Regions from separate parts of the Streptomyces sp. NPDC002573 genome, predicted to be linked through region 1. Evidence: riboswitches for the same ligand, from Rfam matches in the RefSeq annotation. Region 1 holds a riboswitch; each other region holds the start of a gene.
What was found. A riboswitch is a leader RNA that binds a small molecule or an ion and turns the genes downstream of it on or off. The one in region 1 is predicted to bind cobalamin.

Region 1 (4,232 bases):
GGGGGCGCAGGATCGCCGGCGAGACGACCTCCGCCACACGAACCGGGGTGATCTTCTCTTTCATCGCCATGATGGCGGTCCACTCGGGCGTGGTGAACCGGTCCGGCTCGAAGTAGGCCGGGGAGAACAACGCCAGAAAACACCCCCGTTCCAAAGCGGCGCTCATCTTCAGGACGAAGTTGTCACCCGCACCCCAGTCCCAGTAGTCCAGTTCCGCCTGGAAACCGGCATCGACCAACTGCCACGCCGCCCACTCCGCCCAGGCCCGATCCGCCCCCGCGTGACTGACGAACCACGCCCCGCCAGGCACCTCAACGCCGCTCATGCCGATCCCCCGAGCCCAGCCACCGCACTGAACCTCCGAGCGTAGAACCCGACATCCGCAAGCGACTTGCGTTCACCCGTACAAGCCAGGAAACAGGCAGCATCCGGGACCACGACATCGGCGCACACCACCGAGGGCCAGCGCGGATGGCCCCAGACCGCGAGGGCCTCGATGTGTGATCGGCGCTGCCCGCTCGCACTCCGGAGCCGTTACGCCTTCGGGATGGACGGAGAGCTCCCCCGGCTCGCGCGAAGCCGGTGGCCGCGTTCGATCGTGTGGACGGTCGCGGGTAGGCTCCTTGAATGGGGGCGAGCTTGCGGGACAAGTGGAGAGGGCTGCCGCGGTGGGCACGATGGGCTCTCGTGGTCTACCTGGCCGGTTTCGGCGAAGGTACGTGTGCTCACATCAGTGATCTGGTTCGTGGCGGTATCCATGCCTATGCTGCGTTTCCGCACGCGTCGATTCGGGCGTACTTCGTGAGCCTTGTCGTCCTCGACCCGCTGGTCGTGGTGCTGGTGGGACTCGTGCGGCGAAGCGGCATCTGGTTGGGGAGCGTAGTGATCACGCTGGACGTGGCCGCGAACTGGATCAGCAACTGGCCTTCGGTGAAGGCCGATCCGGTGCGTCTGCTGCAACCGGTCGGACTGACCCCCATCACGCTCTTCGGCCTGTTCGTCCTGGTGTCCTGCATTCCCTTGCTGCGAGCGGCGACGTGCGATTCGACGCCGGTGCCGAGCCGAGCGAGCATGTAGGTGGGCACCGGAAGATCGTCCGTGAGCTGACCCGCGTGTCCACCAGATCCTGGAAGGAACCGACGAGATCATGCGCGTCATCGTGGCCCGCGGCCTGACGGAGGCATTCGGATGACCGGCGGCGAGGAACCCGTCCTCTTCCACGTCACCGGGCGGGCCGCCCGTATCACCCTCAACCGGCCGAGGGCACTCAACGCCCTGAACCATGCGATGGTCCGCCGTATCGACGAGGCGCTGACCGCCTGGGAACACGACCCGGCCGTGGAGACCGTGGTCATCACCGGAGCGGGGGAGCGTGGTCTGTGCGCGGGTGGCGACATCCGGGCCGTCCACGACGACGCACGCGACGGGGACGGCTCCGCCTCGGCCGCGTTCTGGCGCGACGAGTACCGCCTCAACGCCCATGTCGCCCGCTACCCGAAGCCGTACGTCGCCGTCATGGACGGCATCGTCATGGGCGGCGGGGTCGGCGTGTCCGCGCACGGCAGCGTCCGGGTCGTCACCGAGCGGTCCAGGGTCGCGATGCCCGAGACCGGCATCGGCTTCGTCCCCGACGTCGGCGGCACCCGGCTGCTCGGCCTCGCCCCGGGTGAGCTGGGCACCCATCTCGCCCTCACCGGCGCGCAGATCGGCGCCGCCGACGCCCTGCTGTGCGGCCTCGCCGACCACTACGTACCGTCCACCTCGGTCCCCGAACTCCTCGGCGACCTCGCCGAGACGCCCGTACGAGACGTCCTCGCTCGCCATGTACAGCCCGCGCCGCCCGGAGAGTTGGCCGGACAGCGGGAGTGGATCGACAGCTGCTACGCCGCCGACACCGTCGAGGAGATCCTCGACCGGCTTCTCGCTCACGGCGGTCAGACGGCCAAGGAGACCGCGGAGGTCCTGCTCTCCCGGTCGCCCACTGCCCTCAAGGTCACCCTGGCCGCGGTGCGCCGCGTCCGTCGCCTCGGCACGCTGGAACAGGTCCTGGACCAGGAGTACCGGGTCTCCTGCGCTGGCCTGCGCACCCACGACCTGGTGGAGGGCGTCCGCGCCCAGATCATCGACAAGGACCGCACCCCGCACTGGTCCCCGGCGACCCTCGCCGAAGTGTCCGACGCCGACGTGGAACGCTTCTTCGCCCCCCTCGGCGACCGCGAACTGGGGCTCGCCGGACAAGGCACCGCCACGGAGACGGCTTGGTGAGCGAACTGATCGTCCGCCTGGCGTGGAGAGGAAGATCACGCCAGGGGAGGCGGTCTTGGCCGGGTACCCGACACGCGGTACGGTCTTTCCGATATTGACGACGGTACGACGGAAGCCGGTGGAAATCCGGCACGGTCGCGCCACTGTATGCGAGACGCCTCCCGGGGCGGCTCGTGAGTCAGACCCGTGGCCGTCGTCGTGTGCACCACCGAGATGGGACGCGAACTCCCAGAGGAGGTCCTGCCATGGCGCAGACCGTCGCCCAGCCGACAGCCACCAGCCCCGTCGTTCCCGCCAAGCTGCCGCTGAACGCGATAGCTCCCTGGGCGGTTTTCTTCGGCATCCTCATGCTCATCCTGCTGTACTTCGTCGGCGCCGAGCAGGGCGCCACCTCCGTGTTCAACGGCACGGACGTCCACGAGTGGGTGCACGACGCCCGCCATCTGCTCGGCTTCCCCTGCCACTGACGCGAGGGACGCCGCACACCCATGAACTCCGCAACCGTGCGCAACCTTCTGGTGCGGGGCATGCTCGGCGGCCTGGCCGCCGGTGTGCTCGCCCTGGTCGTGGCCTACCTTCTCGGTGAGCCGGACGTCGACAGCGCGATCAGCTTCGAGGCAGCTCACTCCCACGAGCACGAGATGGAAGTCGTCTCCCGCTCGCTGCAGTCCACCGCCGGTCTCGCCACCGGCGTCCTGGTCTACGGAGTCGCGTTCGGCGGTATCGCCGCGCTCGCCTTCTGCTTCGCGCTCGGCAGGGTCGCCAGCTTCTCCCCGCGGGCGACCGCGCTGCTGCTGTCCGGCTGCGCGCTGCTGGCCGTGTACGTCGTGCCGTTCCTGAAGTACCCGGCCAACCCGCCGTCGGTCGGCAACCCCGACACCATCGGCAAGCGGACCACGCTGTACTTCCTGATGATGCTGCTCAGCGTGCTCCTGGCGATCGCCGCCACCATTGTGGGCAAGCGGCTCGCACCGAGACTGGGCAACTGGTACGCGACCGTCGTCGCCGTCGTCGGCTTCGCCGTCGTGATCGGTCTGGCGTATGCCTTCCTCCCGGTGATCAACGAGGTGCCGAAGGACTTCCCGGCCACCCTGCTGTGGCGGTTCCGTCTCTCGGCCCTGGCCATCCAGATCGTCCTGTGGGGCGGATTCGGCCTGCTCTTCGGCGAGTTGGCGGAGCGCCAGCTGAATCCTAAGCCCGCACCGGCCGCTCGGGGCCGGGCGGTCGCCGCTCCGAACTGAGATGGGTACAGAGAGGATGGCGACCCTGGGCACCGTCTATGACGCCGAGCCGGCCGTGCGCGACGTCGACGACATCATCGCCGACCCCGACCGCGCGGGCGGCAACGATGGCCCCGAACGCCGGAAAGGCCCGAAGGCCCGCACTAAATGGCTGTGCGGCTCCGTCAACGACACCGCCGCCGAAGTCGTCGCCGCAGTGTTCGACCAGGCCGAATCCCGCGATCCCGGACACACGCGGACCTGGGTGGCCCTGGTCGACGGCGCACCCCACCAGATCGACCTGATCAACGAGCAGGCCGCGGCCAGGGGCATCGGCGTCCACATCGTCATCGACATCATTCATGTCCTGGAGTATCTGTGGGGCGCCGCCCACGCCCTGCACACCACCGGCGACAAGACCATCGAGGCCTGGGTCGCCCGGACCGGCCGCACCATCCTGGCCGGCGGCGCCATTCAGGCCGCCGAGCAGATCAGAGCGGCCGCGACGGCCGCCGGCATCGCAGCGGGCAAGAACAAGGGCATCGACGACGCCGTGGCCTACCTCGCCAACAAGGCCGAATACCTGCGCTACGACACCGCGCTCGCGGCCGGCTGGCCCATCGCCACTGGAATCAGTGAAGGCGCCTGCCGCCACCTGGTGAAAGACCGTCTGGACATCACCGGAGCCCGCTGGGGCCTGGCCGGGGCCGAGGCCGTGCTGAAGCTTCGCGCGCTGCGATCCAACGG
Region 2 (4,232 bases), on a different contig from region 1:
GCCGCCGAGGCGGATGCCCTGCGCCCAGTGCGGGAGCGGGACCTCGGGGAGGGTGAACAGGGTGTGGGTGCCGGGGATGGGGGAGCCGAGGACCACGGTGAACAGCAGCCGGATGGCGAGGACGGCGAAGCCGAGCCTGGCGAAGGCCGCGTAGGAGCGGGACCAGGGGGCCGTGGTGCGGCGGGCCGCCACGACGTAGGCGGACACCGCGATCAGGAGGGCCAGCAGCAGCGGGTTGGTGGTGCGGGTGGCGGCGGTGGCGAGCCCGAGGGCCCACAGCCACCAGGCGCCCGGGTGCACGGCCGGCCGGCCGCGGCCGGGACGGGGCGCCACTGTCAGCCCCTGCGGCGGCGCGCCTGCCACACCGCCGCCGCGCCCAGCACGGCCACGGCGGCGGCACCCGCGAGGAGGCCCACCGACGGGCCGTGGTGTGCCGCGCTCCTCGCCGACGCCTGTCCCTTGTGGTCCGTGGCCTTCGCCGGGGCACGGTCCTGCCCGGACGTCACCTGCTCGCCGCAGCCCTTGGCCGGGTAACCCGCTATCGCGCACAGCAGGGCGTTGGTGTCGTAGCGCAGCGGGCCCGCGACGGCGGCGAGCGCGTCCGCCGTCGTCGCGTCCCCGGGCACCCGGGCGCACGCCGTGCGCCCTGCCGGCGGCCGCTCCCCGGAGGGGGCGTCCGCCGCCGTGCCGAAGTCGAGGACCAGGGCGACACGCTTCTGACCGTCCCGGGCGGGTGTGCCCGCGCAGATCGTCGCGAAGTCCGCGCTGCCGCGCGGCTTGGTCGCGTCCGAGGAGTCCTCGCTCACCGCGAACCGGAAGCCCTGGACGTCCCCGTCGGCGGGACGGCTGGTCGACGGGCCCTGGGTGGCGTACGTCCAGGTGTTGCCGCCACGCTCCCAGAAGGACCAGTAGCGGTAGCCGACGGCCTGGGCCCGGCCCGCGCCGCCCAGCAGCACGCAGGCCGCCAGGAGGACGAGGAGCGGCGCGGTCAGGAGCCGGGCGCCCGCGGGGACGCGGGTCACGGCTGCTGCCGCTTGCCGCGGCCGCTGAGCAGGAAGCCGATGCCGATACCGGCGACGAGGAAGACGCCGACGATCCACCACACGCCGAAGGCGGAGCCCGAGTCGTCCTTCTTGGCGGGCTTCTGGGTCTGGTCGGTCTTCGGGGTCGCGCCGGCCGCCTGCGGTGCCGGGCCCGTCGCGTTGAGCGCGCTGACCAGGTCGGTTCCGCCGAAGTGGCGCGGGTCGGTGCCGGTCGCGAGCGCGGCGAGGATCAGCTGGGCGTACGCGGCCGGGCCGCTCTGCTTCGCCCACGGCCCGGAGTTGGCCTGAAGCCAGTGCAGGGCGCCGGACGCCCGCTCGCCCTGGCCGACGGTGGCGAGGGCGACCACCGCGTCCGCCGTGTTGCCGTAGTCGGGCTGGTCCTTGGCGCCGGGCAGGGCCGAGGTGAGGTGCTGGTCCCTGGCCAGGGCCTTGAGCAGGTAGGCGGCGCCGTTCTGCGCGGCCTGGCGCACATCGGTGGCCTTCCCGCAGACCGGGGCCGCGCTCTCGGCCGGAGCCTTCTCCCCGGCGAACCCCTTGCCGAGCGCGCCGGTCACGGCCGCCGCCGTGGCATCCGCGTTGGCGGTGAGCGCGCCCTTCTTGTCGGGCTGGTAGGCGAAGGCGCCCGCACCGTCGCCGTCGCAGGGCAGCGCGAGCTTCAGCAGCGCGTCGTAGGGGGACTTGCCGTCCATGCGGACGTCCTGCGGCTGCTCGCCCGCCGCCGTGAGCGCACCGACCACGACGGACGTCGAGTTGGCGTCGCTCGCGCCACCCGCGGTGTAGCCCCAGCCGCCGTCCTTGTTCTGCACGGACTTCAGCCAGGCCACCGCCTTGCCGCTCTCGGCTCCGTGGCCGCCGACCGCGGCCAGGGCCTGGACTGCCGCCGCGGTGTTGTTCGTGTCGACGGGCGTCTTGGCGTCGCACTTCGCGCTGGGCTGCGCGCGGTAGGGGGCGAAGGCGCCGCTCGCGCACTGCTGGCCGGTCAGCCAGTCCACCGCGGCGGTGGCGGGCCGCACACCGGCCGTGTGCTGGGCGAGCAGGGCGAGCGACTGCCGCCAGACGCCGTCGTACGTGGGGTCGCCGGTGCCGTAGAGGCCGGACGGCAGCGAGGGCGAGGCGGAGGGGGCGGGGGTGGCGGCGAAGGCCGTGGCGGGGGCCCCGGCGACGGCGGCGATGGCGGCGAGTACCGCGGCGCTGCGGCGAACGATCATGATCGGCGGGTGCCTCTCCCTTGGTGTCCGGGAGCAGGGCGGCACGGGGCATCCCCCGGGCGGCTCGGCTCCGTAGACCTCGACGGTGCCGTACACCGGCGGGCTGCCGGTGCGCGTGAGCCGGTCACGTCCCGTACGCGGTGCTCCGGCTCGCCGCCGTGGGGCGGCTCACGGTTGCGGGGTCAGCGCCGGATTTGCACCGGCTTTCCCCCGTAAGGGTGTGAGAACGACCCGGCTACTGTACCCGCCGGTAGAAGCGTCCTTGAGAGGCCCCTGTGAGAGGGCCCCGGCCGGGCCAGCACCCCGCCCCCGCGGGGCCTTCCGGGGCCGGGTGCCGTCCCGGCCCCGGAACCGGGGACGCGGCGGCGGCTACCGCGCGGACCGCTGGGTCACGGCCATCTCCGCGGTGATCCGGTCGCCCCCGGCGCGGCGCTGCACGATCGCGCTGAGCGTGGGGGCGACCCCGCCGACCATCGCGCCGAGCCGCAGCCCCAGCGGGGCGACGTCGATCTCGGCCGGGTTGCGGTCCACCGCCCGGACCACGGCGCGCGCGACGTCCCGCGGGGTCCGGGTGCCGACCCCGCGCGGGAGGCGGACGCCCGTCCTGGCGAACATGCCCGCGTCGCGGATGAACCCGGGGAAGACCGTCGTCACCCCGACCCCGTACGGCTGGAGGTCCTCGCGCAGTGCCAGGGCGAAGCCGCGCATGCCGAACTTGCTCGCGCTGTACAGCGCGGCCCCGCCGGAGGCGGTCTTGCCCATCAGCGAGGAGATGAAGACCAGGTGCCCGCTGCGGCGGCTGATCATCGCCTCGGCGGCGAGCCTCGCCATGACCACCGGCGCCCGCAGATTGACGTCCAGCATCCGGTCGATGTCCTCGACGGACAGCTCGGGCACGGCTCCGCTCGCGGGGAGCGCGGCGTTGGCGACCACGATGTCCACCCGGCCGGCGCGGCCCAGCAGGTCCCGCGCGCCGCCCGGGTCGGAGAGGTCGGCGGCCAGAGCGCGACCGCCGAGCCGTCCGGCCAGGTCCTCCAGTACGTCGGCGCGGCGGCCCGTCAGCACCAGCTGCGCCCCGCGTGCCGCGAGCGCCTCGGCGATGGCGTGGCCGATTCCACCGGTCGCTCCGGTGAGCAGAACCTGTGCGTCTCGGAGGTGCATGGTGGTTCTCCTGTCCTGGTCAGAGGGACTTGAGGAAGTCGATGAGGTGGGCGTTGACCTCGGCGGGGCGTTCTTCGGCGACCCAGTGGCCGGTGTCGCGCAGCAGCACCATGTCCCGCAGGTCCGGCACCACGGCGCGCATCCGCGCCTCCATGTCCGGCCCGGCGACGGCGACGTTGAGGTCCTTGTCGCCGCCGATGAACAGCGCCGGAGGGGTGATCCGGGCGCCGTCGAACGCGGCGGTCAGCTCCCAGTTGCGGTCCAGGTTGCGGTACCAGTTGAGCGGGCCGGTGAAGCCGCTCTCGGCGAACTCGGCGGCGTAGGCGGCGATGTCGCCCTCGCTCAGCCAGCCGGGGAGGCGGTCCGGCTCGGGGAACATGTCCATGGGCTCGGTGCCCTCCCGCACCACCGGGATCAGGGCGGGGGCCTCACCGGACAGCCCGTACATGATCCGGCGGAAGGTCGTCGGCAGGTCCCGCTCCAGTACCGGGTCGGCGACCCCGGGCTGCTGGAAGTAGTTCATGTAGAAGCCCTCGCCGAGCCTGGCCCGCAGCAGCCCGAGCGGCGGCCGGGACGCGCGGGGCCCGGTCGGGGAGCTGAGCGAGACCACGCCGCGCACCAGGTCGGGCCGGAACATGGCGGTGTGCCAGGCGACGGGACCGCCCCAGTCGTGGCCGACCACGACGGCCTGCCGCTCGCCGAGGGCCTCGATGAGCGCCACGACGTCGCCGACGAGGTGCAGGATCGTGTAGTCCTCGATCCGCTCCGGGCGCGAGGTGCGGCCGTAGCCGCGCTGGTCCGGTGCCACCACGTGGTAGCC
Region 3 (4,232 bases), on a different contig from region 1:
GTATTCCCGTCGCCCGCTTTGAAATGCCGGTGAATTCCCTGTCGCAGCTCAACCATTCTCGTCAGGGTGATGTGCGCGTTCCAGGAGAGTCGCCGAGTTGACCGTGCCGCGCAGGTGGCCGAGCAGGGCGGGCCCATGCTCGTGGCGCCCGTGGCCGCCGGCCCGGACCGGACGAGGCGTGCCTGGAATGTCGTGGCGCCGGGGATCTGCGGGGCCGACGCCGGCATGGCCGCCGACCGCTCCCCGGCCAAGGGATTCCCATCACGACGGCCCACGTGGCGGCCGGTATGGTCGACGAGAGGGGCCCGGGCGTGCGGGGCTGGGAGATCGGCGAGCGGGCAGGCGCAGGCTCGTTCGGCGGCCACGGCGGCGCCTGTACCGCATGCCGTCCGACGATGTCGTCCACTGCCCGCGGCGCCGCATCCCGGCGTGCCCTACCACAGCGGCTGGGCGTCCACCATCACCGTCCCGGCTGGCGCCCTCGTCCGGATCCGCGACGGAATCATGGCGGAGGCCGCACCCTTCGGCCGCGCGGGAGTGATCTTCGGCCCGGCCGCCGCCGAGCCCGAGACGCTCCACACGCAGGACTGGAGCAGCGAGCGGTGGACCGCTCCGCCTGCCGTGCACTGCCTGACCGGCGACTCCTTGTCGGGGCACCTCCGGCCCGCAGGCTGCACCGGGCGTCAACTGAGACGGCCGCCCGCCGTCTGAGTACGGGTACTCATGCCCGACTCGGCCGTCCTGGTGGACAGTGACGGTCGGGCCGGGCGTACGACGATGGAGAGTCAGCTGCCGATGAGAGGCGGACAAGCATGAGGGCCTTCGCGCGGCGTGCCGCCGGCTCGAAGAGCGTGTGGGGCTCGTTGGCGGTGATCGTCCTGTTCGCCGTCTCGGCCTGTTCCACGACCCCGGACCGTGCTGTCAGCGACAAGCAGCTGCGCAAGCTCGGGGAGAGCAGCCAGGCGGTGCGGGCCCGGGAGCGTGCGGAGCAAAGGCTTCGGGGCGTGGCGCGGGCGTACGCCGACCGCACGCCCCTGTCGCTCGGCCTGGTCGTGGTGCACGACGTGTGCGTGCCGGGATCGGGACCGGGCTGGTTCTTCCAGCAGAAGATCGACGACTACAAGGTCGTCTGCTCGATGAACACCACCGCCTACTACGGCGCCGCCCCCAGGCACGTGGGCGACACCCTCGACGGGATCCTGACCGCGGGCGACCACACCCGTTCCGGGCCGGCCGGATCCGGAAGTCCCATCCCGTTCACGCACGACGACCACGGAAGGCGGCTCGTCGCCTACTACCGGGGGCACGGCCCGAACCCCCAGGGCTCGCAGGCCACGGAACCGACCCGGCTGGCCGTCTCCGGACAGACGCTGACCTGGGACACGACACGCGGCGGCGCCCCGCGCCGGCTGGTCGAGGAGCCCTACGCCGGTCTCGTCGACGATCCGCCGGTGTCCCGCGTGGTCCGTGACCCGAAGACCGCCACGGTCGCCGCCATCCGGAAACGGTACGGCCTGGTGTTCAAGCTGGAACTCCCCTACAGCGACTATTACGGGGTGCTCAAGAACGGCCGGACGCGCACGGAGTGACGTCGGTGCCGGCCGGGCACGGCTCCATCAGCTCCCGCACGCACGCGCGCAGCCAGGCGGGCGCGGGGGGTCGGCCTCGAGGCGGGGGTGCCAGGCGAACCCGCAGGCATCAGATCCGGTCTGAACTGGGAGCGCCTGATCCTCCTGTCGACGACGGGTCTCCGGGGCGTGGCCTTCTTCTCGGTAACGGTCTTCAGGTGGTTCGGGTTGCGTCGCGTGGCCGGGGGCTTCGGCGGGGGGTGAAGGCGTAGAGGTCGAGGATGTCGGGGCGGGGAGCGATGCCGGGGCCGCCGGCCCGTACCCATGCGGCGATGTCCTCGGTGGCGGCCGGGTCGTTGACGAGGCCGAGCCAGACGGGACGGGCGCCGGCGGCGCGTCCCGCGGCGGAGGGCTGGACGACGATCACATTGGCCTGGTCGCACACGTCCAGGCAGGTGGAGACCCGTAGGGGCGCGTGCTCGGCGAGGCGGGCGGTCTGTTCCGTGTGGTCGACCCCGGTCACCTTCGGGCTTCCGCAGCAGCAGTCCCTGCACACCACGATCCGGCACGGTGCCAGGCCGGCGGAGCCGGTTCCCACCGGTTCATCGGTTCGTGTCTCGGGCATGGCACGTCACGCTCCTCCTCCGGGGAGATCCGCCCCGGTCTGGGTCGAGGAGGCGACGACGTGAGTCTCCTGGCTCTCGGGTCGCTGCTGGTCCCGTTCTTCCCGCCCGTTGCCGGGCAGTGGTCTGTTCGGGATCCGCTCGCCGATCACAGTGGCGGGACCGCGCCGGACTTTCACCGGCTTCCTCGTTCCGCCGTCGCCTTGTTCGTCGGGCATCGTCGCATCCCGGGTCACGGCGCGTCATCACCGCCGCCGGTGGGGCCGGTCGGGCGCCCTGCACCAGGCGCGGTGGTGGACGGGCGCGGATGTCTGCGGTGCGTCAGGTGCCGGGTGGGAGGGTGAAGTCGTAGACGGCCGAGTCGAAGGCCGAGTAGTCGGCGTAGCCGAGGAGTTCGTAGAGGCGGGAGCGGGTCTGCATACGGGGCAGCAGGGGCTGCTGGGTGCCCTCGACCGCCAGGGTGCGCAGACCCTCCTCGACGGCGCCCATGGCCAGGCGCAGCAGGGTGACCGGGTAGAGGGCGATGTCGTAGCCCAGGTTCTCCAGGGTGCGGGTGTTCAGCAGGGGGCCCTTGCCGAACTCCGTCATGTTGGCCAGGAGGGGGACGGGGACCGCCTGGCGGAACGCCTCGAACTCGGCCTCGTCCGGGAGGGCTTCGGGGAAGATCGCGTCGGCGCCCGCGTCGACGTACGCCTTCGCCCGGTCGATCGCCGCCGCCAGGCCCTCCACCGCGCGGGCGTCGGTACGGGCCATCAGGAGGAAGTCGGGGTCGCGGCGGGCGTCGACCGCGGCCCGGATCCGGCGGGTCATCTCCTCGCGCGGCACGACGGACTTGCCGTCGAGGTGGCCGCAGCGCTTGGGATTGACCTGGTCCTCCAGATGAAGCCCGGCCAGGCCCGCGTCCTCCATCAACTGCACGGTGCGCGCGGCGTTCATCGGCTCGCCGAAGCCGGTGTCCGCATCGATCAGGACGGGCAGGTCGGTGACCCGGGTCGTCTGCTGGGCGCGGGCGGCGATCTCGGTGGAGGTGGTCAGGCCGATGTCGGGCAGGCCGAGGTCGGCGGCGAGGGCCGCGCCGGAGAGGTAGGCGGCCTCGAAGCCGGTGTCCTGGATGAGGCGGGCGGAGAGCGGGTTGAGGGCGCCGGGCATGGGCAGCAGTCGGCCGGTGGCCAGGCGCTCACGCAGGGCGCGGCGGCGTTCGGCGGGAGTGGTGCGGGTGTGGAGCATCAGAACAGGCCCTTCGGCAGGTGTGCGTCGTACGCGGCCACGGACGTGGTGCTCGATCACGGGACTGCTCGCCTTCTCGGGCGGCAGTTCCTGAAGCGGACACCTGGAAGCCTGGCGGTGGCCTGTGCGCGTGCCACCCGTGGTGGAAATTTCACTCGATCGTGTGACTCGCAAGGACCGAGTCGACCATGAACCGCCATACGAGCGTGCGGTGTTACCGGGCCGGCCGTCGCGGGCACCACGGAACTCATCGACGACCCATAGGAGTTCGCATGAACAGCCTCGACCGCTACGATCACGACCCGGACGCCCTGGCCTGGGCCCGCGCCAAGATCCGCAGAGCCGTCGACCGGGCCGAACGCGCCGCCGGCAACGGCTCTCTCAGTGCCGAGGAGCGCGAGGAGTGGCGGCGCATCGCCTCCTATGTGCGGCGCGAACTCCTCACCCGCGACGATGTCGCCCACGCCGCGTTCGACGAGCGCCTGCCCGCCTTTCTCGGCGCGATCCCGGTACGGCACGCTGAGGGACACGAGGATCCGGAAGCCACACTCAACACCCTCTCCCCCGCCGAACGCCTCAAGACCGCGGGGGCCGTCGCCAGGATCCGGGCCTGGATCGCCAGCGAACCCGTCACCGCCGACACCGGCTTCGGGGACGGTTATCGCGAGGCCCTCCGCGACATACAGGTCCTCATCGGGCCGGCACCCGAGGAACATCCTGAGCAGGATCACGAGGAGCCCGCTCGATGAAACCGCCGGTGCCCGTCCGTCACGGGTGTGTGGGATGCGACGTGCTGCTGTTGCTCCGTTGCAGG

Region 2: linked by a shared signal. The riboswitch ahead of ACFYX0_RS15065 (prenyltransferase/squalene oxidase repeat-containing protein) and the one ahead of ACFYX0_RS04270 (CbtB-domain containing protein) in region 1 are both predicted to bind cobalamin.
Region 3: linked by a shared signal. The riboswitch ahead of ACFYX0_RS08535 ((2Fe-2S) ferredoxin domain-containing protein) and the one ahead of ACFYX0_RS04270 (CbtB-domain containing protein) in region 1 are both predicted to bind cobalamin.

The regions. Positions count from the first base shown of each region.
Region 1 covers NZ_JBIARC010000003.1:130,308-134,539, reverse strand. Annotated here, with positions in the region: gene fxsT (FxSxx-COOH system tetratricopeptide repeat protein) at 1-325, opposite strand, end outside; gene ACFYX0_RS04280 (hypothetical protein) at 688-1,077, shown strand; gene ACFYX0_RS04275 (enoyl-CoA hydratase/isomerase family protein) at 1,189-2,265, shown strand; cobalamin riboswitch at 2,330-2,474, shown strand; gene ACFYX0_RS04270 (CbtB-domain containing protein) at 2,511-2,732, shown strand; gene ACFYX0_RS04265 (CbtA family protein) at 2,754-3,506, shown strand; gene ACFYX0_RS04260 (hypothetical protein) at 3,508-4,232, shown strand, end outside.
Region 2 covers NZ_JBIARC010000013.1:43,523-47,754, forward strand. Annotated here, with positions in the region: gene ACFYX0_RS15055 (energy-coupling factor transporter transmembrane component T) at 1-333, opposite strand, end outside; gene ACFYX0_RS15060 (SCO2322 family protein) at 336-1,022, opposite strand; gene ACFYX0_RS15065 (prenyltransferase/squalene oxidase repeat-containing protein) at 1,019-2,251, opposite strand; cobalamin riboswitch at 2,370-2,498, opposite strand; gene ACFYX0_RS15070 (SDR family NAD(P)-dependent oxidoreductase) at 2,621-3,412, opposite strand; gene ACFYX0_RS15075 (alpha/beta fold hydrolase) at 3,432-4,232, opposite strand, start outside.
Region 3 covers NZ_JBIARC010000006.1:129,355-133,586, reverse strand. Annotated here, with positions in the region: gene ACFYX0_RS08545 (hypothetical protein) at 430-711, shown strand; gene ACFYX0_RS08540 (hypothetical protein) at 813-1,589, shown strand; gene ACFYX0_RS08535 ((2Fe-2S) ferredoxin domain-containing protein) at 1,783-2,193, opposite strand; cobalamin riboswitch at 2,235-2,426, opposite strand; gene prpB (methylisocitrate lyase) at 2,513-3,418, opposite strand; gene ACFYX0_RS08525 (hypothetical protein) at 3,691-4,167, shown strand; gene ACFYX0_RS08520 (hypothetical protein) at 4,187-4,232, opposite strand, start outside.